Regions from separate parts of the Microcystis wesenbergii NRERC-220 genome, predicted to be linked through region 2. Evidence: predicted binding sites of a transcription regulator. Region 2 holds the regulator's gene; the other holds the start of a gene.
The links. The regulator HrcA, encoded in region 2, represses chaperone genes, less so after heat shock. The targets are predictions, from matches to a motif close to TTAGCACTCNNANNNTNNGAGTGCTAA.
Positions count from the first base shown of each region.

Region 1: groL (chaperonin GroEL) is a predicted target of HrcA. The motif match lies at 5,381-5,407, and genes of this name have one in related genera.

Region 1 covers NZ_JAVSJA010000001.1:2,925,019-2,937,654, forward strand. The annotation lists gene RAM70_RS14525 (saccharopine dehydrogenase family protein) at 1-207, opposite strand, end outside; gene RAM70_RS14530 (sensor histidine kinase) at 297-1,739, opposite strand; gene RAM70_RS14535 (glycoside hydrolase family protein) at 2,358-3,896, shown strand; gene RAM70_RS14540 (SH3 domain-containing protein) at 4,129-4,764, shown strand; gene groL (chaperonin GroEL) at 5,444-7,126, shown strand; gene RAM70_RS14550 (DNA-methyltransferase) at 7,294-8,343, opposite strand; gene trpS (tryptophan--tRNA ligase) at 8,580-9,590, opposite strand; gene RAM70_RS14560 (dolichyl-phosphate-mannose--protein mannosyltransferase) at 9,652-10,965, opposite strand; gene RAM70_RS14565 (Uma2 family endonuclease) at 10,982-11,608, opposite strand; gene RAM70_RS14570 (DNA phosphorothioation-associated putative methyltransferase) at 11,643-12,636, opposite strand, start outside.
Region 2 covers NZ_JAVSJA010000001.1:3,611,147-3,623,782, forward strand. The annotation lists gene RAM70_RS17575 (lipid-A-disaccharide synthase-related protein) at 1-648, opposite strand, end outside; gene RAM70_RS17580 (cobalamin biosynthesis protein) at 656-1,108, opposite strand; gene accA (acetyl-CoA carboxylase carboxyl transferase subunit alpha) at 1,190-2,179, opposite strand; gene RAM70_RS17590 (fused MFS/spermidine synthase) at 2,354-3,301, shown strand; gene recJ (single-stranded-DNA-specific exonuclease RecJ) at 3,420-5,702, opposite strand; gene RAM70_RS17600 (MoaD/ThiS family protein) at 5,772-6,026, opposite strand; gene sbcC (exonuclease subunit SbcC) at 6,046-9,069, opposite strand; gene RAM70_RS17610 (hypothetical protein) at 9,200-9,427, opposite strand; gene RAM70_RS17615 (rhodanese-like domain-containing protein) at 9,637-9,975, shown strand; gene hrcA (heat-inducible transcriptional repressor HrcA) at 10,342-11,418, shown strand; gene RAM70_RS17625 (hypothetical protein) at 11,405-11,698, opposite strand; gene RAM70_RS17630 (PEP-CTERM sorting domain-containing protein) at 12,226-12,636, shown strand, end outside.

The DNA of each region.
Region 1 (12,636 bases), 690 kb from region 2:
GACTAAATCACTATTTTTAATTGCCTGTCTAAGCTTGTCTATTTCTTCTAAATCCAAAGCCAAAAACTGCATTCTTGGCAGTAATTTAATGGCTTTTTCCTTGCGTCCTGTGATAATAATTTTAGCTGCAGTATGATTAATAATATCTAGGGCGACACTTTGACCAATGCGACCAGTGCCACCTAAAATTAAAACAGTTTTTTCCATGGCAACTATCAATAATATTTGCCCTAGTATAGCATCCTCTTGGCAATTTTGGCTATTTTCCAAGATGAAAATTTTAGCATAATCCCAACTTATTTAATGCGTCCGAGGGGCAAGAAAATGGTTAAAATCTCACCTTCTTCGGGTTTTTCACGCACAATAAATTTACCTCCCAAAGCTTGAAAAAGGTTTTTAGTCACCTTCATATTCAGGCTTAAACTACCCGTTTCTGGTTGAAACATTAAGACTTTTCCTAAATCTTTGAAAGTAAGATTAGGCGATTTTACCTGAGTTTGGAACTGCATTTTTAATTGATTTCCTGCCGTTGATATATGTACTTGTAACAGACCACCACTAGCCATACTGCGAGTACATTTTTCCACGACTCCATTTAACATTTGATCCAATAAATTCGGGTCGCTAATTACCGAAGGCAATTTTTTCGGTACATTAACTTCTAAATTGACATTGCGCCGTTTAGCTTGTTTTTGCCACCGGGGAATACTATCTTGAAAGACTTTTTCTAGAGCAATTGGAATTAATTGAATCGGTTTATCTACCAGAGGATTAATACCCAATTCTGCGGCTCGGAAAATTAATTCCATGCGCTGAATTTGTTCACTACATTCTAAATCGATTGTTTCTAAATATTTCTGCACATCTTCCGTTACTTTTGCCCGTTTTAACAATAATCGGGTAATGGTGCGAATGGTGGTTAAAGGGGTGCGAATTTCGTGGGTTAAGGCGCGCAATAACTCCAAATCACAACCCGATTCTAAATTAGAATTATCTTCCTCTGGGGGAGTGATTTCGGCATTGATAGGCGATTTCGTTTTTTTCAGGTCTAAGTTAGACTGGTCGGGTAAATTTTGCAGTAATTGGCGACTAAATTGGCTAACTAGACGATAATCCGGCGAGGGACTGCCATTAGCCTCGATAATTGCCTCTAAAGTCCCGATTTGCGGATAACGCAGATTAACTAATCGTTGCCGCAACTGCTGCCAAGCTTGCTGAGTGAGGACGGGATCAAAGGAAAATTGAAAAGAGGACAAACCCCACTGATCCTCGCCTAAAACCAGCAAAAGAGCGAAACTTTCGCTAAAAACCAGACAAAACCTTTCATTAGCAATCGGATCCGTTGGCAAGAGAGGCAATTCATGAATCTCCGTCGGGGAAACATCGGCGGCGGATTTTTCCTGAGAAGGCAATTGCAAACCCGGCCATTGTAAATGTTTTAAAGCTTTAACGGTGAAAACACCAAATTCAAAACCCGTTAAAGCCTTGCTTTCTCTAACTAAAGCCGTCGGACCGGAGAGAATTAAACCCCGACCGGCGGCAGCATGATTTTGGTTTTGTAATAAGATATTTTCTAAAGCGGCGATCGCTGCGAACCACTCACTTTCCGCTTTCAGTTGCGAGCGCTTGAGCCATTCCGATAAATTAGGATAAAAAGCATTGGGGGTGAAAGTTTCCCGGTCCTGATGGTCAGTCGGCGGGAAAATATCGCTTAATTTCGGTAAAGACCCCTTTAACATCGTCTTCATCACTGACTAGATACAAATTCCTTACCTAGAATATTACCCCTGTTAATGCTCATTCCATAACGGTAAAACCGAACTCTATTGGCAGTGATATCCGCGTTTTGATGGTAGTTATCTTAATGGTGAGGTACAAAGTTTTCGCTTTGGGGAGTCGGTCGTCGATACCAGGTTAGGTTATACTTCATCTTGATCAGAAAGGCTGTCAATCGGCTTCGCACTTTGTAATATAGGTTAGTCCAGTTGATCACCTATGCCGGTTGTGGGGTTCGTGTCTCAATTCAACCTCGATAAGTCTGATATTTAATTACACTTCCCCACCTATGTATTTTTTTGTTACATTTAAGTATTTTTTTTGCTTATCTATAGTTATCATTGAATAACTTAAAAGTGTTACCCAATTATTTCCCTAACTAACCAATCTTTGATCCCAAACCCTTTTGCCTTGACATTACGTCAATGGGAGGAACCATCGGCCCTTGGTTTGCCTGTTTAAGTGCTGCTTTCAAGCTAGGTAAACAGTTGATTAGTGGTAACTGTCCAGCAATAGTTGGGGTCGGTTATTGACTATATTTTGCCGTGAGCAAATTCTGAGAATTAAGAGGAAAATTAAATATGGAAATTTCGCAAATCTGTCTTGACTTAATTAAAAAATGGGAAGGATTTCGTGCCAATGCTTACTTAGATCCAGTGGGAATACCTACTATTGGTTATGGAACGATTCGTTATCCCAATGGGCAACCTGTGGAGTTAGGAGATATTGTCACCGAAGCAGAAGCGGAGGACTTATTAAAATTAGAAGCTGACGATTTTGCTGAGTTAGTTACCAAAAAAGTAACAGTAGGACTCAATCAGAATCAATTCGATGCTCTAGTTTCTTTTTGCTACAACGTCGGTGGTGGGGCGTTTCAAGGAAGTACCCTACTGAAAAAACTTAATAGTGGTGATTTTACTGGAGCGGCAGAACAATTTTTAGTTTGGAATAAAGCAACACAAAACGGAGTGAAAATTGTTTTAGAAGGTTTAACTAATCGTCGCCGTGAGGAAAAGGCTTTATTTGAAAAATCTGGAAGTGAAGGAAAACCTTTAGACAAGCCTGAACCCTCCTTACAAGCTCAAGTTGATTGGTTAGAGGGCTATCGAGACAGAAATAATGATGATACGATTATTGTGGCTCGAAAAGGCTCTGATGTTATAGAAATTTTGACTGTAGAAAGCCCAGATAAAGAGGACTTAATTACCGTCATACGTCAATATCCTAATGCTAAAAATTTCCTCATTGCCCCCCAGGAAAAACAAGTACCTGCGGGGGAAAGAATCTTAATTCAAAAAAGGGAATTTGCGACAATCACAAAAGTTGATGCTCCTCCCTCATTGGATAATCAACTTTTAATAATTGGAATGGGAGCAGACGAAGATACTCCCGCCAGTTTAAAGCAAGATATTGAGGAATTGCAGTTACGTTTGCGAGATTTGGGCTACTATCAAGGGGAAATTGACGGCAACTTTGGTTCAGGAACGGATCAAGCTGTTAAAGCTTTCCAAGCCAAATTTTTTGGAGCTAATGAAGCAGATGGCAAAGTCGGCCCCCTGACTTGGAAAAAACTGTGGGAAGGAAATCCAGTTCCTGTAACTCCTCCTGTCGGCGTATCCAGTCCGGGTAAAAATTATCTTAAATTAACCAAAACCAACAAAAAAGATGAATTTGGTTGTTTCATTTTAAAAATGGAATACTTTAAAGATGGACAACTGAAAGACAGTCTTAATGTCTGTTCTGGTACGCCATCGAGACAGATTTTTAAGACGGCTACCGCTAGTGTACCTAAATCATTTGAGCCGCTACCAGAAGGGTTATGGCGAATTGAGAATATTAAATGGGCAGGGGGTCCTGCACACAAAGATGATTACTCTGGAAAATTTGTATTTCCTGATCCTGGAGTTGGTCCAGTGTCAACGCCTTTAACTTATCAAAAGCCCAATTCAACCCGTAGAAGTGCTATTGAAATTCACATCGACTGGAATCGCCGCAAGAAGTCTCCTGGTACCGCAGGATGTGTGGGAATTTATACGATTGGCGATTATCAACGTTTTGTTCGTTGGCTTCGGGAAACTGACCCACGAGACTGGGAGCATCTCATTTATGCAAGTGAGTAATTATACTTGTCCCTAAAACTGGTTTCTAGCAAGGCTTTCAAAATATCTTGACATAAAACCTGATTTAGGGGTTACAAAGGTGAGATGCTCCCACGAGACTTTTTTGTGGATTGGGGTTTAGGAACTTGTCCCAAACCCTAGCCTATCTTTAATAAGGGGCAATTGAATTGTTTAATGATGATTCAATTGTCTCTAGTAATTATTGGTACATTGAAAACTTTTCTAACCATAAATGTTAGGCACAATTACCATTTTTTCCTTATCTTTATTGCTAACAGGTAACTCAATTGTTAGCGCAGAATCTTGTCAAAAATTTTTTGTTACCGCCCGCGATGGTTATGTGAATATCCGTTCCTATCCTCAAATACAAGGAAATAACGTTATTGCCACTTTACCTAGCGGCAGTTCTGTACAATTAAGTGAGCGTTATCAAAAATGGCTGAAAATTAAATTACCTCTTGCCGGTTGGTTAGCTGGTAGTCAAATTTCTCGAATTTCTTGTGATCAAGGTCGTGATTTACTTATAGAATTGGGACTGCCGACTATAATTAAACTTGGAAAAAAAGCAGCAATTGGCTATCAAAAAGATGCAGAAACTTTGGTTAAAATGTCTCCGTATATAGATGGAATAGTTGAAGAAAATTATGCCCGAGTTATTGTACAATGGGCTAATCAAAATCCGAAATTTTTAGTTGCCATTCTCGATCGTCAAAGTCCAACTATTCGCCGAGCAGTTTTATCTTCTCTCGATTTTGGATTAGGTACTAACACAAATGAGCGTCAAAACTTGGAAAAATTTATGCAAAATATTTCTCCAAAAAGTTTAACTTACGTTGATTGGTATAGGCGTAATCCTGTTTATCCTTAGTAGCAAATACAAGATCAATATTATTCTTTTAATTCATTAAGGAGGCTCTTACTTGAAAACTAAGTAGTCATCAGAATATCAATTATAACTGTCATAAAAACTATTTTAGTTGCCTGTGGAGCTTCCCTTGAAGTGAACAAGAAGATGGCAGTTATAGCGTTTTTCAGTCTGCTGAGGTACAAAAGTTATGGGTTTTAGGCAAAAGGCAAGAGGCAAAAGGCAAAGGGGAAGAAAAACAGGTGTACCTCACTAGCTTAGGAAACGCTATATTCGGTTAAATATCGTTAGTATCGACAATAAAAAATGCGACATTAACTGTGGAATTAGATTATTAATATAGTTTAAAATTATCAAAAAATCTAACAAATTAGGAGAAGAAAAAGTTAAAAATATCGAAACCAAGAGTCAGGAACATCCGAGTTAAAAAAAATTCAAGTTCAAGCGATCGCCATTCCGATTAACCCGATTTCGGGTTAATCGGAGTTATCCTTTTTTTGTCAAACTAGAAGGCTCTCTTGGTCTTTTTTTATTTTTTTAACTCAATTCAGTCTGCCGTGGGGACATAACATCGTTATCTCCTCAACATCGTTATCCCCTCAATGACCGCGGCCGCATCTTAGCACTCAAGCCCTAAGAGTGCTAAATTAACTATAAGGAGTCCTATCACAACAGCGATACCATGTCCAAAATCATTGCCTTTAAAGATGAATCCCGTCGCGCCCTAGAAAGAGGTGTCAACGCCTTGGCCGATGCGGTAAAAATCACCCTCGGTCCGAAAGGACGCAATGTCTTGTTAGAAAAGAAATACGGCGCCCCCCAGATCGTTAATGACGGCATCACCGTGGCCAAAGAAATCGAATTGTCCGATCCCCTCGAAAACACCGGGGCGAGATTAATTCAGGAAGTAGCGGCAAAAACCAAAGATTTAGCGGGAGATGGCACCACCACCGCCACCATCATCGCCCAGGCTTTAATTAAAGAAGGTCTGAAAAACGTTACCGCCGGGGCCAATCCCGTCGCTTTAAGACGCGGACTAGACAAAACCATCGCCTATCTGGTGGAAGAAATCGCCGCCGTCGCTAAACCGATCGCTGGAGATGCGATCGCTCAAGTGGCCACCGTTTCTTCTGGCAACGATGAAGAAGTGGGACAAATGATCGCCACCGCCATGGAAAAAGTCACCACCGATGGCGTAATCACCGTGGAAGAATCGAAATCCCTAACCACCGAATTAGAAGTAGTGGAAGGGATGCAGATTGATCGCGGTTATATCTCTCCCTATTTCATCACCGATCAAGAAAGACAGATCGTCGAGTACGACAACCCCCTGATCCTGATTACGGATAAAAAAATCAGTGCGATCGCTGAATTAGTCCCCGTCCTCGAAGCCGTTGCCCGTCAAGGTCGTCCCCTATTAATTATCGCCGAAGATGTGGACGGCGAAGCCTTAGCCACTCTAGTGGTCAACAAGGCCCGGGGAGTCTTAAATGTCGTCGCTATCAAAGCCCCCAGTTTTGGGGAACGTCGCAAGGCGGTTTTACAAGATATCGCCATCCTCACCGGCGGTCGTCTGATTTCCGAAGAAGTGGGCTTGAGTCTTGACACGGTTAGCCTCGATCTGCTAGGGCAAGCGGCAAAAATCACCCTAGAAAAAGACAATACAATTATTGTCGCCTCCGGGGACAGCCGCAATAAAGCCGATGTGCAGAAACGTCTCGCCCAACTGAAAAAACAGTTAGAAGAAACCGATTCTGAATTCGATAAGGAAAAATTACAGGAACGCATCGCTAAATTAGCCGGCGGTGTGGCCGTCATTAAAGTCGGGGCAGCCACAGAAACCGAACTCAAGGATCGCAAACTCCGCATCGAAGATGCCCTCAATGCCACCAAAGCCGCCGTGGAAGAAGGTATCGTCCCGGGCGGTGGTACAACCTTGATTCATCTGGCTTCTAAGGTGAAGGCTTTCAAAGCTTCTTTGACTAACGATGAGGAAAAAGTCGCCGCCGATATCGTCGCCAAAGCCCTAGAAGCCCCCCTGCGTCAGTTAGCCAACAACGCCGGTGTGGAAGGCGATGTGATCGTGGAAGGTGTGCGCGAGACCGCTTTTAGCGTCGGTTACAATGTCCTCACCGGCAAGTACGAAGACTTAATCGCCGCTGGAATTATCGATCCGGCTAAAGTGGTGCGGTCAGCCGTTCAAAACGCCGCTTCCATCGCCGGTATGGTCCTAACGACCGAAGCCCTCGTGGTCGAAAAACCCGTTAAAGAAGCCGCAGCCCCCGATATGGGCGGCATGGGCGGCATGGGTGGCATGGGTGGCATGGGCGGCATGGGCGGCATGGGTGGCATGGGTATGATGTAATTCCTGATGCCGTCTGGCCTCTCAAAATAATCTCATTCAATTGAGCCAATCTGTCCCTTTTCTCGTTATCATCGGCATTAGGGGCAGGTTTTTTTTCCTCAACCACAGAGATCGCCTTTTTCCTCTGATGTAGAAAATTATAAATTGCTCCAATTGTCTGGAAAAATCTAGAATAATGATCCTTGAATATGAGTATTGCTTCTTTCTTTTTTAAATCTTTTAAATCTCTCTGCAGCTATCTCGCAATAGTCTTGTCGAATTTCAAAACCCACAAAAATTCTTCCTAATCCCAAGGCCGCTATTCCTGTAGAACAAGAACCAGCAAAGGGATCAAGAATTATTTCTACGGGATTAGATGAAGCTTGTATAATTCTCTCGACAATTGCTAAAGGAAATTGTGCAGGATGTCCAGTTCTTTCCTTAGAACTGCGCTTTTCTCCTGTAGTGACTTTAGGAACTTCCCACACATCAGAAGGATTTTTACCGAGGGGATTACAACGATATTTACCATTTTTCTTTTGATTGGGATACTTAACGTTAGGGTCACGAATATTATCTAAGTTAAAAGTATATTCTTGGCAATTTTTGAGATAAAAAAGCCATTTTTCATTGCGAGGACTAAGACGATTTTTTGTAGAAACACCTGCCCCATATTTCCAGACAATTTCTTGTAAAAGATAAAAGGGAGACTTATCCCAAAGAAGATAGGGAATCGGAACACATAATCCCTTTTCTGGTACTTCTAAATAACCGACATTTAGCCACAAAGCACCGTTATCTTGAGTAATCTGATAAATTTGCCGCAGCCAATTAGCACACCAATCAACATAGTCATTGATTGAAAGAACTCGTTCATATTCTTTGCCAATATTATAAGGTGGTGATGTAACAGTGAGGTCAATTTTTATGTCACTATGAGATAGTTTAGACAAAAAGTCTATGGCATCTCCTTGATAAAGAATAAAGCCGTTGTCTGAGTAAAAAGGTTGACCAAGATGACTAACCAGAATTTCTTGAAGAAAATTAAATTTGTTGGCTCTATCTTTTTCTAACTCTGGAGAAAATGGCTGTAGTAAGGAGGAAGGGGCAATCTGAGTTGATTGATGATCAACAATTGCCTCTGCTAGATAAGAGTTTTGTTCCTTATTGGCAATTGGACGAGACTCATCTTCCCTAGACGATAGTTTTTTTTGTTTCCCCTGGTACTCTACAACCATAATCTCAAAGGACAGGTAAGTATTTTGATAGTTTCAATTATGCCCTTATTTTACCAAAATATCACTGGAGTTGTGCTTAATTTAATAACTTTTGTAATCATTCTCCTTCCCTTACCCTGGATGGGGGGGGTAGAACCCCACCAAGAGTCAAAGATTGACTGATAAAGCAGCGAGTTTTCCTTGAAAAATCTCAACTGAGTAGATTGATAATTATGAGATGCACCCGAAAATTATCCCTAAAATGGTGGTAAATAACCCATGGCATTTTTGACTCGATCGAGAGTTTGATTGGCCACCGCTGCTGCTTTGAGACGACCTTGCCGCAAAACTGTGGCTAAATAATCTTTATCCTCTCTAATTTGAGCGTATTTTTCCTGAATAGGTTTCAGAGATTCTATGGTAACTTCTGTTAACATCGGTTTAAATTGTCCCCAACCTAAATCGGCACATTCTCCCGCGACCACCTCTTTACTTTTTGCCGATAAAATACTATATAGAGTTAGTAAATTATGGCATTCGGGACGTTCTGGATCATCGAAAGTTAAACCCTTAACTAGATCGGTTTTACAGCGTTTAATTTTCTTAGCAATGACATCGGGACTATCGAGAATATTAATCCGACTCATCTCGGAAGGATCGGATTTAGACATTTTATTCCGGCCATCGGTTAAACTCATCACCCGCGCTCCTTCCTTGCGGATCATCGGATCGGGAAGTTTTAAAATTGGTTGTTTCGGTTGTCCAAAAAGATGATTAATTCTAACGGCTATATCGCGGGTTAATTCTAAATGTTGTTTTTGATCTTCTCCCACGGGTACTTTATCGGCATCGTAGAGTAGGATATCGGCGGCCATCAGTACGGGATAATCGAGTAAACCTGTGCCAACATTTTCCCCCTGTTTAATCGCTTTTTCTTTAAATTGAATCATGTCGGTTAACCAATTTAAAGGGGTGATACAATTCAATAACCAAGTTAATTCCGTATGGGCCTTAACGTGGGATTGGACAAAGATAGTCGCATATTCTAAATCAATTCCGCAGGCTAAATATAAAGCGGCAATTGCTAAAGTATCCTCCGCAAGAGTGGCGGGATTATGGGGAACAGTGATCGCGTGTAAATCGACCACACAAAAGAAATTATCGTAGTCTTTTTGTCCCTCCACCCAATTGCGGATCGCACCGAGATAATTGCCTAAATGTAAATTGCCGGTTGGCTGCACACCAGATAAGATTCTTTGTTTACCCATAACTCCTGCGATCGCTTTTTATCATGATTTCATTGTATCAGTTTTTGCGGGTAATTTCATCCTAAATCCAATTGGGAAAAATCATTCTCAGATAATAATCCCGCACTGACAGGGGAATGCCTAAATAAATTGGTAGCCAATAGATAAAAGCAAAAATTATCAAAATTATCAGCGAGCGCGAGCCATTTTTATAAATAGGACTGGAACTTTCTAAACCATCGGCTAAGAGCCAAGCTAGGGCAATCCAAGTGAAGCTATAGGCAGCCATATAATGATAGAGAAAGGTACAGCGACTAATTTTTAACCAGGGCAGCAGATTGGCAATATAGTTACAGATAAGATAGGCGGAAATTAATCGCTCTTTTCGGTTAAATAATCGACTAAAAACCACTAGAATTGCTCCCGTAGAAAGCCACCACAAAAACGGATTACCCATAGCGTGAACATCATAAATTTTATCACCTACTCTCTCAAAATAATAAGCCACTGGTCGCCCCATTACTAACCAACTATACCAGGGAGAACAATAGGGATGAACATCAGCTTGATTGCCCTTTATTCTCTGATGAAATGACCAAATTTCCTGATGTACTTGCCAAAAATTATATTGATGGTTGACGAGAAGATGCGGTATCCACAGTAAACTATAGGTAACTAGGGGAAAGACAATTAAAGCGATAAAAATGTCCTCTAATCTCAGGTTAGTTGCCTTTGTCCAAAGATGATCTTTTGACTGCTCTTGCTTCAATAATTTTATTAACCAAGCAATACCGATAAAAATAAATATTCCCAGTAAAAATCCTAAGCCATTCCATTTAATATTTGCCGCTAAACCGAAACAAACCCCCGATAATAATAGCCAATTGAGTTTCTGATTTTTCTGGAGTGCTAATAAAAAAAATAATTGTCCAGACAAACCGAATAAAATTAAGTAAATATTATTGAGAGCATAGCGGGATTCCACCAGAAATAATCCGTCTAAACTGGCGAGCAAAGTTGTGATTAAAAATACATTTTTTCTCTGGGTTAATTGATAAGCAATTGCGCCAATAATTAGGGGAATAAAAGAACCAGTCAAAGCATTTAACCAGCGATAACTAAAAGTTGAGCGCAGGGAACCTGTTAAATTATTAATGGTTTCAGGATCGGCAGGAAAATGGGAACCAATCCAGATACCAATAGCAATTAAATATTGACTTAACGGTGGGTGAGACTGGAAAAAATCTTTACCGATGAGATATTCATTGCCGTATTTAGCATAATAAACTTCATCGAAAACAAGAGTATTAAATTGACTGAGATTCCAGAATCTTATCGCCAGAGAAAATAAAAATATTGCTAGGATAGATAGGTTAAATTTTACTTGATAATTCATGGAAAAATAATAGTTATTATAACTGGGAATTTTCTGTTAAACGCAAGCGAAATTCTTTGACGGCAAGACGGGGATTAGGATGGTTGACGTATTCGGCTAATAATTCTAAATTTAAATCTGGTAATAAAGCACTTTTAGGGATTAAAATATATTCGCCATTCTCTTGCAAAGAATAGATTTTTAACTGATTATCTTGCCAAAACCAAACCTCTTGAGTTCCCAATCTTTTATAAACTTCTAAAACTTTCAGGCTGCCACTGGTTAAGATTATTTCGATCGCCAAATCAGGAAACTCTTTTTCTGTAAATAAACAAAAACATTTGTCAGGTTCTTTCCCAGCTTCTTTTTCCTGTTTTCGCAACGTGGTGGAACCTAATCCCCAGAAATCAATTTCAGCATATTCTAAATAAGCTTCCACTAATCTACCGATATCTTCTTTGCTAACTTCATGACGACGACTAGGAGCCATAATTTCTACCATTCCATCTAAGTAAGTAATGCGATAACTGGAACTATCTTCTAAATGTTTTAAGAGGGTTTCGTACTGTTGCCAATTAACCCCAGAAATTAACATTCTTTGTTCAGGATCATTAGCTTTTAACTCGAAACCTTCTAATCCTTGTAACCGAATCGTAGTCATCATAAAATTAATTACCTCGTCTATTTTACTTAATTACTCAGGAAGACTTATTTTGATTTCTTCTGGCGTTAATTTTAGCGCGTAAAACCCTAACTTTATAGGGATCAGCATCTTTTCGCCACAGAATCTGATAGCCTTTGATTGTAGCACAATGATCCTCTAAACATTTTTGCCAACCCTGTAAACGTTCGATCGCTTTTCTATCTTCTAACAATCCCCAATCCTTTTCTAATTTAGTTAAGCGAAGCAATTTATCATAGTTGGGATAATCCGCCGTTACTAAAAGCTCTTTTTCGTGTAGAATTGGCGGATTAGGACTATCACGATAATCGCGAAAACTAAAATCAGCCGAACCTAAATATACATCCATGCTAGTAGCTAAAATCGGATGGATTTCTGTATCAAAATCGGGATAATAGAGATAGGAAATTTTGGGTTGACGAAAAGATAAACGAATAACATTAGCATTTTCTAACCGTCCGATAGTTTGACTAGCACAACCTTCATATAAGCGTAATAACATCGGTAATTTTTCCAGAATGCTAATATGAATAGTTAGGGAATAACGGGAAAGTTTGCCTAAAGAACTATTTTCACAAGTACGAGCGATCGCTGGCAGATTTCCCGCACTTATTAATACTTCTTCTGCTAAAGCGCAAGCATTGCGATAACTGCCAAATAAAGCTTTAAAATCGGCACGGGTAGCGGGGGATAATTCTCGTACTTTTGGACATTGGCTAAATTGACTTAAAGCTAAATAAAGTAAAAGATCGGCGCGTCTTTTATCAGCAATTATCTCCCATTCTTCCGCTTCTGTTACTTGTAAAATCACTTGAAAAGCGCGTCTAAAAGTGCCAAATTCTGCCTTAATTTCTTCCTCTTGTAATAATTCTCCTGCGACGGGTAAACGTCCCTGCTGGGTGTAAAATTCCATCAGGGGAGTTAATAAATCTTCGTAATCTTCAAAGCGTTTGAGATGGGTTTTAATTTTAGGAGTGGTAGCGCGGGAAAGACATCTCGATAAACGAAAA
Region 2 (12,636 bases):
AGCTAAATTACTTAAAGCTTCGGGTAAACGACTCCCCGCTAATAAAGCAATCATGGGAATTTGACTATCCAATTCTAAATCTTTACCCGTTGGTGTTAAGACATCCATAATCGGATAACCAGCAAAAATCGCTTTTTTAATACCCCGATTTTGTAGATCTGTTGCTGTATATTTATCCCTAGTGAAAACCCTCAAACACTTGTCTGATCTCAAACATAATTCTGTCAGTAAAGGTAATTTAATTGTACCTTCGTAATAACTGGAAGTAGAAACAATAAAAGCCACAAAAGGACGACTGGTTAAGCGAGCGATCGCAATCGGTACGATATCCCCCACTGCTATCAATAAATCACAATCCTTGCTAACTTTAAAAGCTGCCTGAATTTGTTTAATAGTTAGACCGATTAATCCCGCCCCAATATCCTTAATCCAATTAAAAGGATTGGTATAAATAATTCCCCCCGAGGGCATAGTGGCAGTGGGGGCAATAATAGGTACTGGCAATTTTTGATAAGCTTTTCCCTCTCCCACTAAAGGCAAAGCAGCTATAGATAATTGGGGCTGAATTTTTTGTAATTCTCCCACAATTAAACTAGCATTTAAATCCTCGCCATGACCATTACTAAGAAATAAAACCTGTTTAAGCATTGATTGGCTATCCTCTATATTCCCTTGCTGCCAAAGAAACCGCCACCGTCACCGATTTTGCTTCTATTTGCTTGCTGACTAGCAAAGTCTCGCCCATTTTTAAAGCGGCAGCTTCGGCGACGCTAGGAGTTCCCATGTCCTCGTTGACAATAGCCGAGGGATTGGGGACCTTAATATCTCTCAACTCCTGGGCAGTAAAAGTTTTTAGGGGCAATCCTTTCTCTTGACAGTAGGCAATTAAACCCCGTTCATCAGCTTTGATGTCAAGGGTGGCGATACCGGCAATAGCGGCTAAAGAGAGGTGATAACGCTCAAAAACAGCCCTAATTGCCCTATCTATGACTGCTTTCTCCGTGCCACGGATGCAACCTATGCCTAGCCATAATACTCGTCCATGCCATTGCACTTTTGCTGGGGAAGGAGCCGTTTCATCTGGTTTGTCCTTGAACCTGCCATCAATATTATAGCTTTGTGGGTGCAACCCTCAAACTTAAGCTGAAGCCTAGCAAATCTACAAAAGAAACTGATCACTGCTGACTGATTAAGCTGTAGCTTCTAAAAATACGCCTAAATTGCGGAATTTTTGATAACGAGATTCGCGCCGTTGTTGGGGAGTTAACAAAGATAAAGCCTCTAAATTTTCACTAATAGTGGCTTTTAAATTGGCTGCCGCTTTAATCGGATCAGCATGGGCCCCTCTGGAGGGTTCAGGAACGATCTGATCGATAATATTTAACTCTTTTAAATCTTTTGAGGTAATTTTGAGGGCAACTGCCGCTTTATCGGATTTTTTGGCATCTTTCCAGAGAATGGCGGCACAAGCTTCGGGAGTCGCCACGGTATAGACAGAATGCTCTAACATTAACAGGCGATCGCCGACCCCAATGCCCAAAGCACCGCCGGAACCACCTTCACCAATAACAGTACAAATGATCGGCACATCTAAACGGAACATTTCCCGAAGATTATAGGCGATCGCTTCTCCTTGACCTAATTTTTCCGCTTCCACCCCCGCCCAGGCGCCGGGGGTGTCAATAAAGGTTAAAATTGGCTGATTAAACTGATGGGCGTGTTCCATTAAACGCATGGCTTTACGATAACCGCCGGGGGCAGCCATGCCGAAATTTCTAGCCACATTATCCTTAGTATCCCGGCCTTTTTGATGTCCGATAATCACCACGGGACGACCGTTAAAACGGGCAACACCACCCACAAGGGCGGGATCGTCGTAACCACCGCGATCACCGTGTAACTCGAACCATTCATCGGTGATGGCTTGAATATAATCTAGGGTACTGGGGCGCCGGGGATGACGGGCTAATTGTAGCCTTTGGGAAGGGGTGAGATTGCTAAAAATTTCACGACGTAATTGATTAGCTCGTTCGTCTAGTTGACTAATTTGTTCCGAGACATCCACGCTATTTTCTTGGGCTAATTCTTTAATCTGTTCGATGCGGGATTCTAATTCGTAGAGGGGTTTCTCAAAATCTAGGAGAAAAATCTTTTTCTCGGTAGTCTCGTTTTTAGTCATAGGTTAGTGGCTAGAAGTTTACTTGGAGCTAATCTTTTCTAGCTTACCGTTTTTCAGCGATCGATTATCGGCAGCTTCGGGATTACCCGGAGATAATTTCAGGTTATCGATCGAAATTTGTCAATTGTCGTATAATAATAGATTGTGCCTTTTTCACCCCAAGGAGGATTAGTTATGGCAGGAAGTGAACTAAAAGCGGATCTATGGGTTAACGAATATATTACCCCCTGGGACATTTATAGTCATGGGGTTTCGCGGATTTTAGCCTACAAAAAAACCGCTTTTCAGGAGATGTATATTGTTGAATCGGGGGCCTATGGAAAAGCCTTGGTACTGGATGGGAAATGGCAATCTTGTACGGGGGATGAATTTATTTATCATGAAGCATTAGTGCAACCGGCAATGATTGCCCACCAAGAACCAAAAACTGCTTTAATTCTGGGAGGTGGTGAAGGTGCGACAACGCGGGAGTTATTGCGTTGGAAAACAATCGAAAAAGTGATGATGATCGATATCGATGGGGATGTGGTGGCAGCTTGTAAGGAACATCTTCCCGAAATGCACCAAGGCACTTTTGATGATCCTCGTTTTCAGTTAGTTGTGGCCGATGCTTTAGAAGTTTTAGACACTACTAACGATAAATGGGATATTATTATCTCCGATCTAGTTGATCCCATCGAAGAGGGTCCTTCTTTCCCCCTATTCACGAAAGAATACTTTGAAAAACTACAAAGAGTTTTGGCAGAAAATGGCATTGTGGTTGTCCAATCTGGCCCGGTTTCTCCTCCTTCGGTGATGTATCATGCGCGTTTGGTGAATACTTTAAAAGCAGTTTTTCCCTACGTTCATTCCTATTGCGCTCCCACTCCTAGTTATGGTTCCCCTTGGGGTTTTACCCTCTGTGCTAATCATCCTTTAAATACTCGTCCCGATCCGGACGTGGTAGATGAATTAATCAGCGATACAACTACGGGAGGATTACGTTTAATTGATGGCATGAGTTTACTAGGAATGTTACAAACTCCTCTCTATATTCGTCAAGCAATCGCACAAAATACGGAAGTTTATACCCTGGCAAAACCCCCGAAATTCTTCGGTCAAGGAGTAATCAGTTATCAGTAATCAGTTATCAGTTATCAGTTATCAGTTATCAGTTATCAGTTATCAGTTATCAGTTATCAGTTATCAGTTATCAGTTATCAGTTATCAGTTATCAGCTATCAGTAAATAAGGGTTATAACTAGAAATCGATCGAGTCTTCATGATTGAGAATTGCTTGCAGTATTTCTAGGGGAACAGTAGCAAAGTATTGCTGGAGAAAGTTCTCTAGGGCCACCGCTTCTAGAAATTGCTCAATCTTATTAATTTTCGCCTCATGATTGACTAATTCAAAGGATAAATTTTCTTGATTTTTCTTGACTTTAAAGCCATTTTCTGCTAGGGAAATTAATCCTAATTCTAGGGTATGATAACTGAGGTTTAAGCGGTTTTGTAATTGTTGACGGGAAATACTGGTTTTAGTTCTAGCTAAATATTTCCCGATCCCAACAAGGTTTATCCATGGGGTGTGAGCGGATTTTTTTAAAGGACTAGCATAGGCAAGAACTAACTTTTTATCGCGTAAAATTGCCTGTTGATATTCCCGGGAAAGTTTTGTCCAATCCCGGGGACATTCCCAGAGAAAAAGGGGATTTAATTTGCTAACTTCTTGACTAATTTCTCGATGGCGATTGTCGATTAAAAAATCTTTTTTATTGCTATAGGTTAGGGATTCTTGTTGATAGGGTTGCAGGGCAATTAAGCGCACTTCATAGCGATTTTTGTAGGTATTAAAATCTAATTCAACTACGGCATCATAACGGGTATCGGCAGCAATTTCATCTTTGTGATGACCCCACCACATACCGGGGAAACCCTGCTCGATTGAACTATCCCAGATCTCAAAAGTTGTCCGGGGATAAGCGATTTTTCTGCCTTTGAAATCTTCAAGATTTTTATGCCAAAGATTGTGAAAATAACAATTTTGAATTAATAGCTTCGGTGTCGGATTACCCATCCCGCAGGGTTCCAGTAATTTTAATTCTCTAAATAGACTTTTTCCCAATTGGGAAACCGTCACCACCGCATCCACTTCTATCTGGGAAGAAAGGGAAGTTAAATCAATTCCTGTGCGTCGCAATTGTTGATTAATTCCCTCAATAAATAGGGGTAAATTTTCTATGGTTAAACTTAAACCTGCGGCCAAAGGATGACCACCAAAACGATGTAAAAGATGGGATTGAGAGGATACTAATTGATAAAGATCGATCTCGCGAATTGACCGAGCGGAACCCTTAGCAAAAGGTGGTTCACTGGTACTTAATAAAATTGTCGGTCGCTGGTATTCTTGGGCAATTTTTCCCGCAACTAATCCTAAAATTCCCGCCATCCATTGGGGATCATCTAAAATAATTACATTAGTGGTGGAAAGATCAATTCTTTCTAGTTTTTTCTGAACTTGTTTAATAATATCCCGTTGGATTTCTTGGCGACGAATATTGGCTAATTCCGCTTGTTCAGCTAATTCTTGACAACGTTTTTCATCTTCACTGGTAAGTAATTCCACACAAAATCTGGCATCGCCATAAATGCGACTGACGGCATTAATGCGCGGTCCAATACCGAAGGATATATCCATCGGTCTATCTCCGGTTTTGTTACATAAATCGAGTAATTTTTTAACTCCTAAACGCTGAGTATTTTGCAGTTTTTGCATACCTTTTTGAGCTAAATAACGACATTCTCCCGTCAATTTGACTAAATCGGCAATTAAACCAATCGCAACTAAATCCAGTAAATTTTCTAGGGGTTTTCTGGGAATATCTGCCAGGGTTAAATACATCGCTTCCACTAATTTATAAGCAACGGCAACCCCAGAAAGATGATAGAAAGGATGGGTTTCCACAAAGTAGCGGGGATTAATCAGGGCAATCACCTCGGGGCGCTCGTCGGGTAGGGTATGATGATCGGTGATGATAATATCGATGCCTAAACTTTTTGCATAGTCAATTTCGGCGATATTCGTGCTTCCCGTGTCACAGGTGACGATTAAACTGGTTCCTTGACGCGCTAGTTTCTCGATACCAGGAGAATTGAGTCCGTGGGATTCTTTTTGGCGATCGGGTATGTAATAATCTAACTGTTGATAGGGTGGGAAAAACTGCCCCAATCCTTCCCAAAGGACACTGGTAGCGGTGACACCATCGGCATCGAAATCACCCCAAATAGTCACTTTTTCACCTTTATTTAGGGCTTTTTCCAGTCTTTTGACGGCGAAGTTCATTTCTTGCCCAAAATCAAAGGGAGTTTTTGACTGATAAGCTTTCTCATCCAGAAACGTCCGCAGAGTCACCACATCCCGGACACCGCGATGCCATAATATTTGTGCCACGACGCTGCCATCCGACTCTGGGGTGTAGTCTTGGACTATTTTTAAAAACTCTTGGGGAAGCTCTACCGATGGGGGAATTTGCCAGTTAGACACGGGATATCAAGGAAAAAGTAAAAAGGAAAAAAGGTGACAGTCAACTTTTGTGATTTTCCCTATCTCCATTTAGCCACCACTAACGGGGGGAATTAGAACTATCTCATCGCCATTTTCGAGGATTTTCTCTCCCGAAACAAACTGAAGATTGACTCCAAAACGAGTAACATCCCGCCATCTTTCTAATTGGGGATAGGGGGCTATAATATAGTTTAACACTGCTGCCACGGAAGTGTGGGCGGGAAATTCGAGGTTTAATTGTGAAGTTTGATAGACTTCTTGATAAATAGCAAATAGTTTTACTGTGATCGTAATCTTTTCCATCTTTACATCAATATTTTTCCTAGGATAATAACATTAATTGAGAACCCTGTTCGGTTTTGCGGACTTCGATGCGATGTTGAAAAGCTTCTTTAAATTGAGGCATATGAGTTACCGTCAAAATACAGGCAAAATCGGCGGATATAGCGTTAATTGCCGCAATTAAGCGCTCGCATCCCTCCGCATCCTGAGTTCCGAATCCCTCGTCAACAATGAGCATTTGTAGGGCTGTTCCGGCTCTTTGTGCCAATAATCTCGCTAAAGCTAATCGAATCGAGAAATTAATCCGAAAAGCTTCCCCTCCTGAATAGGTTTCGTAGGGACGGGATCCCCGGGTATCACCAATAATAATATCTAAAGTATCGATTGACTTTTGTTGCTGTTTCTTAGTACCTTTACCGCTTTTTTGGGTTAAAAAATGCACATGAAATTGATTACCAGTTAAGCGAGCTAAAATATGATTAGTTTGTGCTTCTAACTCTGGTAAAACATTCTCAATCATCAGAGTTTGTAAACCATTTTTTCCGAAAGCTAGGGCTAACTCTTTATAAACTCTATATTGTTTTTTAACTTTAGCTAAATCCCTCTCTTTTTCTATCAGTTGTTTACCTAAAGTTTCCAGTTGATGTAACTTCTCCTCAACCCGACCTTTTTGGGAGAGCAATCCATCAATTATCTGTCTTCGCTGTTGAATATTAGTCGATAATGCGGCTATTTCTTGGCGATAGTCAGTCAAAGTACCAATCTTTTGACTAATATTTGCTAACTCCTGATTCAGCTTCTGGCGATCCTCATTTCGCAGCTGTAATCTTTGCTCAATGTCAGCGATTTTAGCGGCTATTTCTGGATAATTTTTTTCCGCTTGTTGCCAGTCTTGATACTGTAATCTTACTCCCTGTAATTGTCGGATCAGATTTTGAATATTCTGATGTTCACTGCGATCATAATTTAAGTTTTGAATAAGCTTTTCTAAGCGTTCAATTTCCTGTTTAATTGGGGAATTTTGACCTAGTTCTTGCTTCTCTTTTTCTATTCTAGCTAGTTGATTGATTAAATTAGGTTTCTCAGCCTTGATATTAGCTAAACGACGGTTTGCTTGCTTAAGTTCTGATTCTTGAATTTCTGCCCAACGCCATCTTTTTTCTTCTCCTCTGACTAAAGCATGACTTTGTTCATCATAGTTTAAGAAGGCAATTTCTTGATTGACAATTTGCAATTCTTGCTGTAATTCTAGGGCATAATTGCCACTGCTTAAAAGTGCTTCTAACTCCGCAAGTATCTCCTCGGTTTTCTCTAGTTCTATTTCCTTTTCTTCAATAGTTTCTAACTTGACTTCTAACTGCACATATTTTTGTTGTAGATTCGATCTTACTGGCAATTCTTGTTTAATTTGGGCTAATTCCTCGCGTAAACGTTTTAAATCTCGATCGCAGTCTGCCATCCCTTCCTGTAGAGACCAAATTTGCTCTTGAATTTGTTCTTGATGTTGATGGGTTTTCCTGATTACTTGATCACGGTGATGACTGTCTAAATTCTGTTCACACAAAGGACAAACCGAATCGGGAATATTTAATTTTTCCAATTTATCAGTTAACTCTAAAAGTTGTTCTTCATATCTTTTCTGTTGATCTAATAAACTTTTTTTATCCACTTGTTTAAGAGTTTCCTTTTCTTCAACTCGTTCACAATAGGTTTGTTTTTTATCTAGTTCCTTAATTCGTTTGGCTAAATTGAGAGCTTCCTCTCTTAGTAGAGGAATACGATCAATTTCTGTCTCTAATTGTTGCCGATTTCTTTGCAGTTGTTCCCGACGAGCATTGATGCCAGCTTTTTCCCGTTCCAACTGCATATTTAGATCAGCTTTTCGGCTATTTAAAGGAGCATATTTTAAAGCTAATCTATCCAATTCCTGAAGACGTTGACGATGATAATTTAACTTCTCTAATCCTGCTTGAATATCCCCCGCTTGCTCGATAATTTTTTGAGTTTCTTGTTCCTGTCTTCCCAATTCTTCTAAACGAGCGCTCGTTTGTTGGATGGGAAGGGTAAATTCGTTAATTTTTTGCTGTAATTTCTGTTCTAATTGTTGTTTATCATACTGGGCCTGTTGCCAAGCTTGTAATTGACTTGACAAACTTGCCTCTTTCTGGTCTAAATTGATTAGGCGCTCGTGGGCGGCAATGATTTCATTTTTGCGATGAAGAATAGTCCTTATTTGATTTAATTGATTGTCTAGACTAACTTTTTCCCGGTCTAATCTCTCGATTTCTGCTAATAAAGCTCGCTCCTGTTCTCTTTGCCACTGCCGCTGTTTTTCCCAATTCTGACGCTGATTTTCTTCCCCTTGTAGTTGCTGTAAACGCCGATTATTTACCTCTTGTTCTTGATTAATTTGGTCAATTTGGGTGTTTAACTCTTGCAGCTGCTCCCGATAAGAATTTTTCTCCTGAAGACGGAGTTTGATAGTTTCTACTTGCTGCTCGATCTGGAGGGACTGTCCATCAAATTGTTTCGATATATCCTTGGCTTTATTTGCTAAAATTTCATAGCGATCGAGTTGTAATAATTCTGCTAAAATCTGTTTACGACCACTGGGAGGCTGTTTCATAAACTCGTCCGCTTGTCCCTGTCGTAAATAAGCAGAATTAATGAAAGTTTTATGGTCTATTTTTAGATAAGTATTAATCTGTGCTTGGGTATCTTTAATACTTTTACCCGATAAAGGACGAAAACTCTGATCATTAATCACCTGAAAATCTAAACCAGAAGCTTTCCCTCCCCGGTGACGACTACGGATAATTTTATAGATTTCTCCCCCATAACTAAACTCGAAATCTACCCGCGCATAATCGCTGCCCGCATGAATCACATCATCAGCAATCGAGGTGCGACTTTCTCCCCAAATTGCCCAAGTAATTGCTTCGAGTAAAGAGGATTTTCCCGCACCATTGGCACCACAAATACAGGCAGTATGTAATCCGCGAAAATCTAGCACTGCCTCGCGATAACTGAGAAAATTTTTCAGGGTTAATTGTAGGGGAATCATAAGCTGGGAGGTGGGGAAGTGGGGAAGTGGGGAGGTGGGGAAGTGGGTAGAATGCAGTACAAGGCATAATTAGCGGAAATTCGGTCACTCAGCCTCAGTAAAATATTAGTATCAAATAGATATTTAGCCATTAGTCATAGATAGTTTCACGCCCTAAGGCTTCATCGGGTAATCCGGGGGTATCCTTGGGTTGACTTTCCAGAAATTTTAGCCAATCTTCTGCTTTTTCTTGGGAGGTCATCTCTTCAATTTTTGGCGAAGTTATCTGAGTTAGAAATTGGCTGAAGTTTAAGACTTCTTGTTGCTTTTCTAAAGGAAGTTTTCGCAAGTTTTCGATAACGGCTTGTTCAATATTCATCAAAATTCAGCTTGTCGATTAATCGGCGTACTAAAAAGCATCAATCTCTTCAATACCTGCCGTTTCCCCATTATATCACCCCCCCGCTCTGGCACTGACCAAATCCCCCCACTTGGCTGCGATATTATTCCTACGCAAGTCCCTAACCGCTCGGAGTCGCCCCATTTGCTAATCTAAAGGAAAGATAACCGATTCTTAAGACCAAATCTATGAGCATTCCCGAAATTAGCGTCCATGAACTCGCTCTCCGTTTAGCCGATCATGATCCTAATTTACAACTTATTGATGTGCGCGAACCGGAGGAAGTTGCGATCGCATCTGTGGCCAGTTTTACCATTTTACCCTTGAGTCAATACCGAGAATGGTCGCCCACTATTGCCACCCAATTCAACCCCCAAGCGGAAACCCTCGTTATCTGTCACCATGGCATGAGATCCCTGCAAATGTGCCAATGGCTACAAAGTCAGGGTTTTACTAATGTTAAAAATATTAACGGCGGCATCGATGCTTATTCCCTTCTCGTCGATCCTAATATTCCCCGCTACTAATTTTCATGGCCCCCATCGGGAAAAAAGAGGGGTAAACCATCCCCTTTCTCCCCATTGATTACGGTTCCTCGGTTTGTCTTATGCAATGGACGGGGTTATAAGGAATGAAACCCTTATAGAGACAGACATTGCTGCTATTTTTGTCAATTGTTTTCGATCTAGAGCGAACTAATCAATTAAATCTCTTGTCAGGTAAGGATTTAGTCGATTTATGCCCCCCGATCGAACCATACCAAGTAACGAAGAACCTTGATTACTGACTACTGATAACTGATAACTGATAACTGATAACTGATAACTGATAACTGAATAAGCGTTATACTGTCTAAAAAAATGTTATAAATCTTTTGTTAAGATTATTCCCCTATGTCCGCTAGAACCCATCTCAGCGATCGCTATCAACAGATCTTAAAGGCGACAATCCAACATTATATCGCCACGGCCGAACCGGTTGGCTCGAAAACTCTACTCGATGAGTACAAGTTTACTGTTAGTTCCGCCACGATTCGCAATGCTCTCGGTAAACTGGAAAAAGAAGGTTTACTCTATCAACCCCACACTTCCTCCGGACGCATTCCCTCCGATTGGGGTTATCGTCTCTACGTCGATGAGTTAATGACTCCCGATGACCGTATCGGCGAAAAAATCGGCTATTATCTGCATCAAAAGGCTAAATCTCCCGCTTGGAGTCTCGAAAGTCTGCTACAACGGGCCACCCAACTTTTAGCCGGTTTAAGCGGTTATATCGCTATCGTTACCCTCCCCCACACCCTCACCAATACCCTGCGTCATCTGCAATTAGTCCCCGTCTCGGGCCGGCAGATCATGTTAATTATTGTTACAGATAGTTTACAAACACGCTCGGTTATGATAGAGATTCCTGAGTCTATGGAAACGGACAAGAAGGATGGATTAGCAGAAGAATTACAAATCCTCTCTAATTTTCTGGGGGAAAAATTAAAAGGTTATTGCTTGGCAGATTTAATTAACCTCGATTGGCAGCAAATCGAGCGAGAATTTGCCCGTTATACCCATTTTCTCCAACAATTAAGCCAAGAAATCAGCGCTAGTCTCCAATCCACTGCCACCCCGGAGATTATCGTCCATGGTGTCGCTGAAGTCATTCGACAGCCAGAATTCGCCCAATGGCAACAAGTACAAATGTTACTGCATCTATTGGAAGCAGAACAGGATCGCCTTTTACCCCTGATTTTACAAAGACCAGAACCAGAAAAATCAGCTAAAAAAGTCAAAATCACCATTGGTTCCGAAAGTACTCTGGAATCCATGCGCCCTTGTACTCTTATCTCCGCTTTTTATAAACAGGGAGATACTCCCGTCGGTAGTGTTGGCATTATCGGACCGACGCGAATGTTATACGAAAATACCATTCCCCTAGTGGAATCCACCGCTAACTATCTCAGCGAGACTATAAGTAAGTAGATATCCCCCGCAAAGGTTCGGGAATAGGACAATCGACAGTAAACTCTAAAATTGTCTCACCATCCCCCAAATAGCCAGAATTGGCAAAACAGAGCAACATCCGCACCAGCGCCACCCACACCTCGGCATCGAACTCCCAATCCTGTCCCCGACGCGCTCCACAGGCGATCGATTTTAGCGCCCAAAAATAACTATTTCTCACCACTGAACCGCCTTTTTTATAAACAGGTACATCCTCATGGTGAATATAAAGAATATCATCTTTAGCGATCGCTCTCATCGGTGGCCGGGAAAGTTGCAGGAATTTTCAGCTGACTGTCCTAGATAATAACATCTTTAGCGATCGCTTGAGTCGCTCCAGAAAACCCACCCTAATCATAAATTTATATGAAGATATTTGGCTTGTTCTCGGCTGAGATGAAAGATTATGTCAAGTTTTCCTAAAATGTACCAAACAGTCTTGACAAACTGAAGTTTTCTCCAATAGGGCTTTTTCATGGGATGGGATAGATTAATTCCTATCCCCAGTCCAGGGTTTTGATAATATTCACTTATGAATGGCTCACTTTAAAATCAGCTTTTTTCGGGGATATACGCAGGTAAATTGTTTTATGTCAAGAAAAATTTCCAAAAATCTCCTTGACAAAACCAAAAGCTGGCAATTAAAATGCTCGATCAACATCAACAGTGATAGTATGTATTGCTTATTTTTTTTCTGCCGATGTTAATTTTCTGCCGATGTTGCCCTAAACCTTTTGAACTCAGGCAATTTGCTTAATTTATCCCCTTATTAGACAAGGAAAAATCATGAGAAGCCATCAAGTTGCAGTTTTATTATCCACCTTCGCCACCGTTGCCCTAGTTGCCCCCGCAGTCCAAGCGGCAACCCTTGTTACCTCCCTACCGATTCAATTCGTGAACGTTACAGGTGGTTTTACTTCCCCCTCCACCCCTCCCGGTAGTCCCGATCCCATCAATGGGATTAGTGCCACCATTAATGGTGCTGGCAGTGGTAGCACTATCCCCTTTAATCCCACCACCGGCGGTGCAATTCTAGGTAATTTCGTCGCCGCTAATGTTCTATTTAATTACACTGCTGGCGACCCCCTCACCTTCGATTTATTATCTAACGGTAGTTCTGTCTTTACTGACACTTTCTCTATCACTGGCAACTATAACATTGACCTGACTTCCGTTGTTCCAGGTGTTGCTAATACA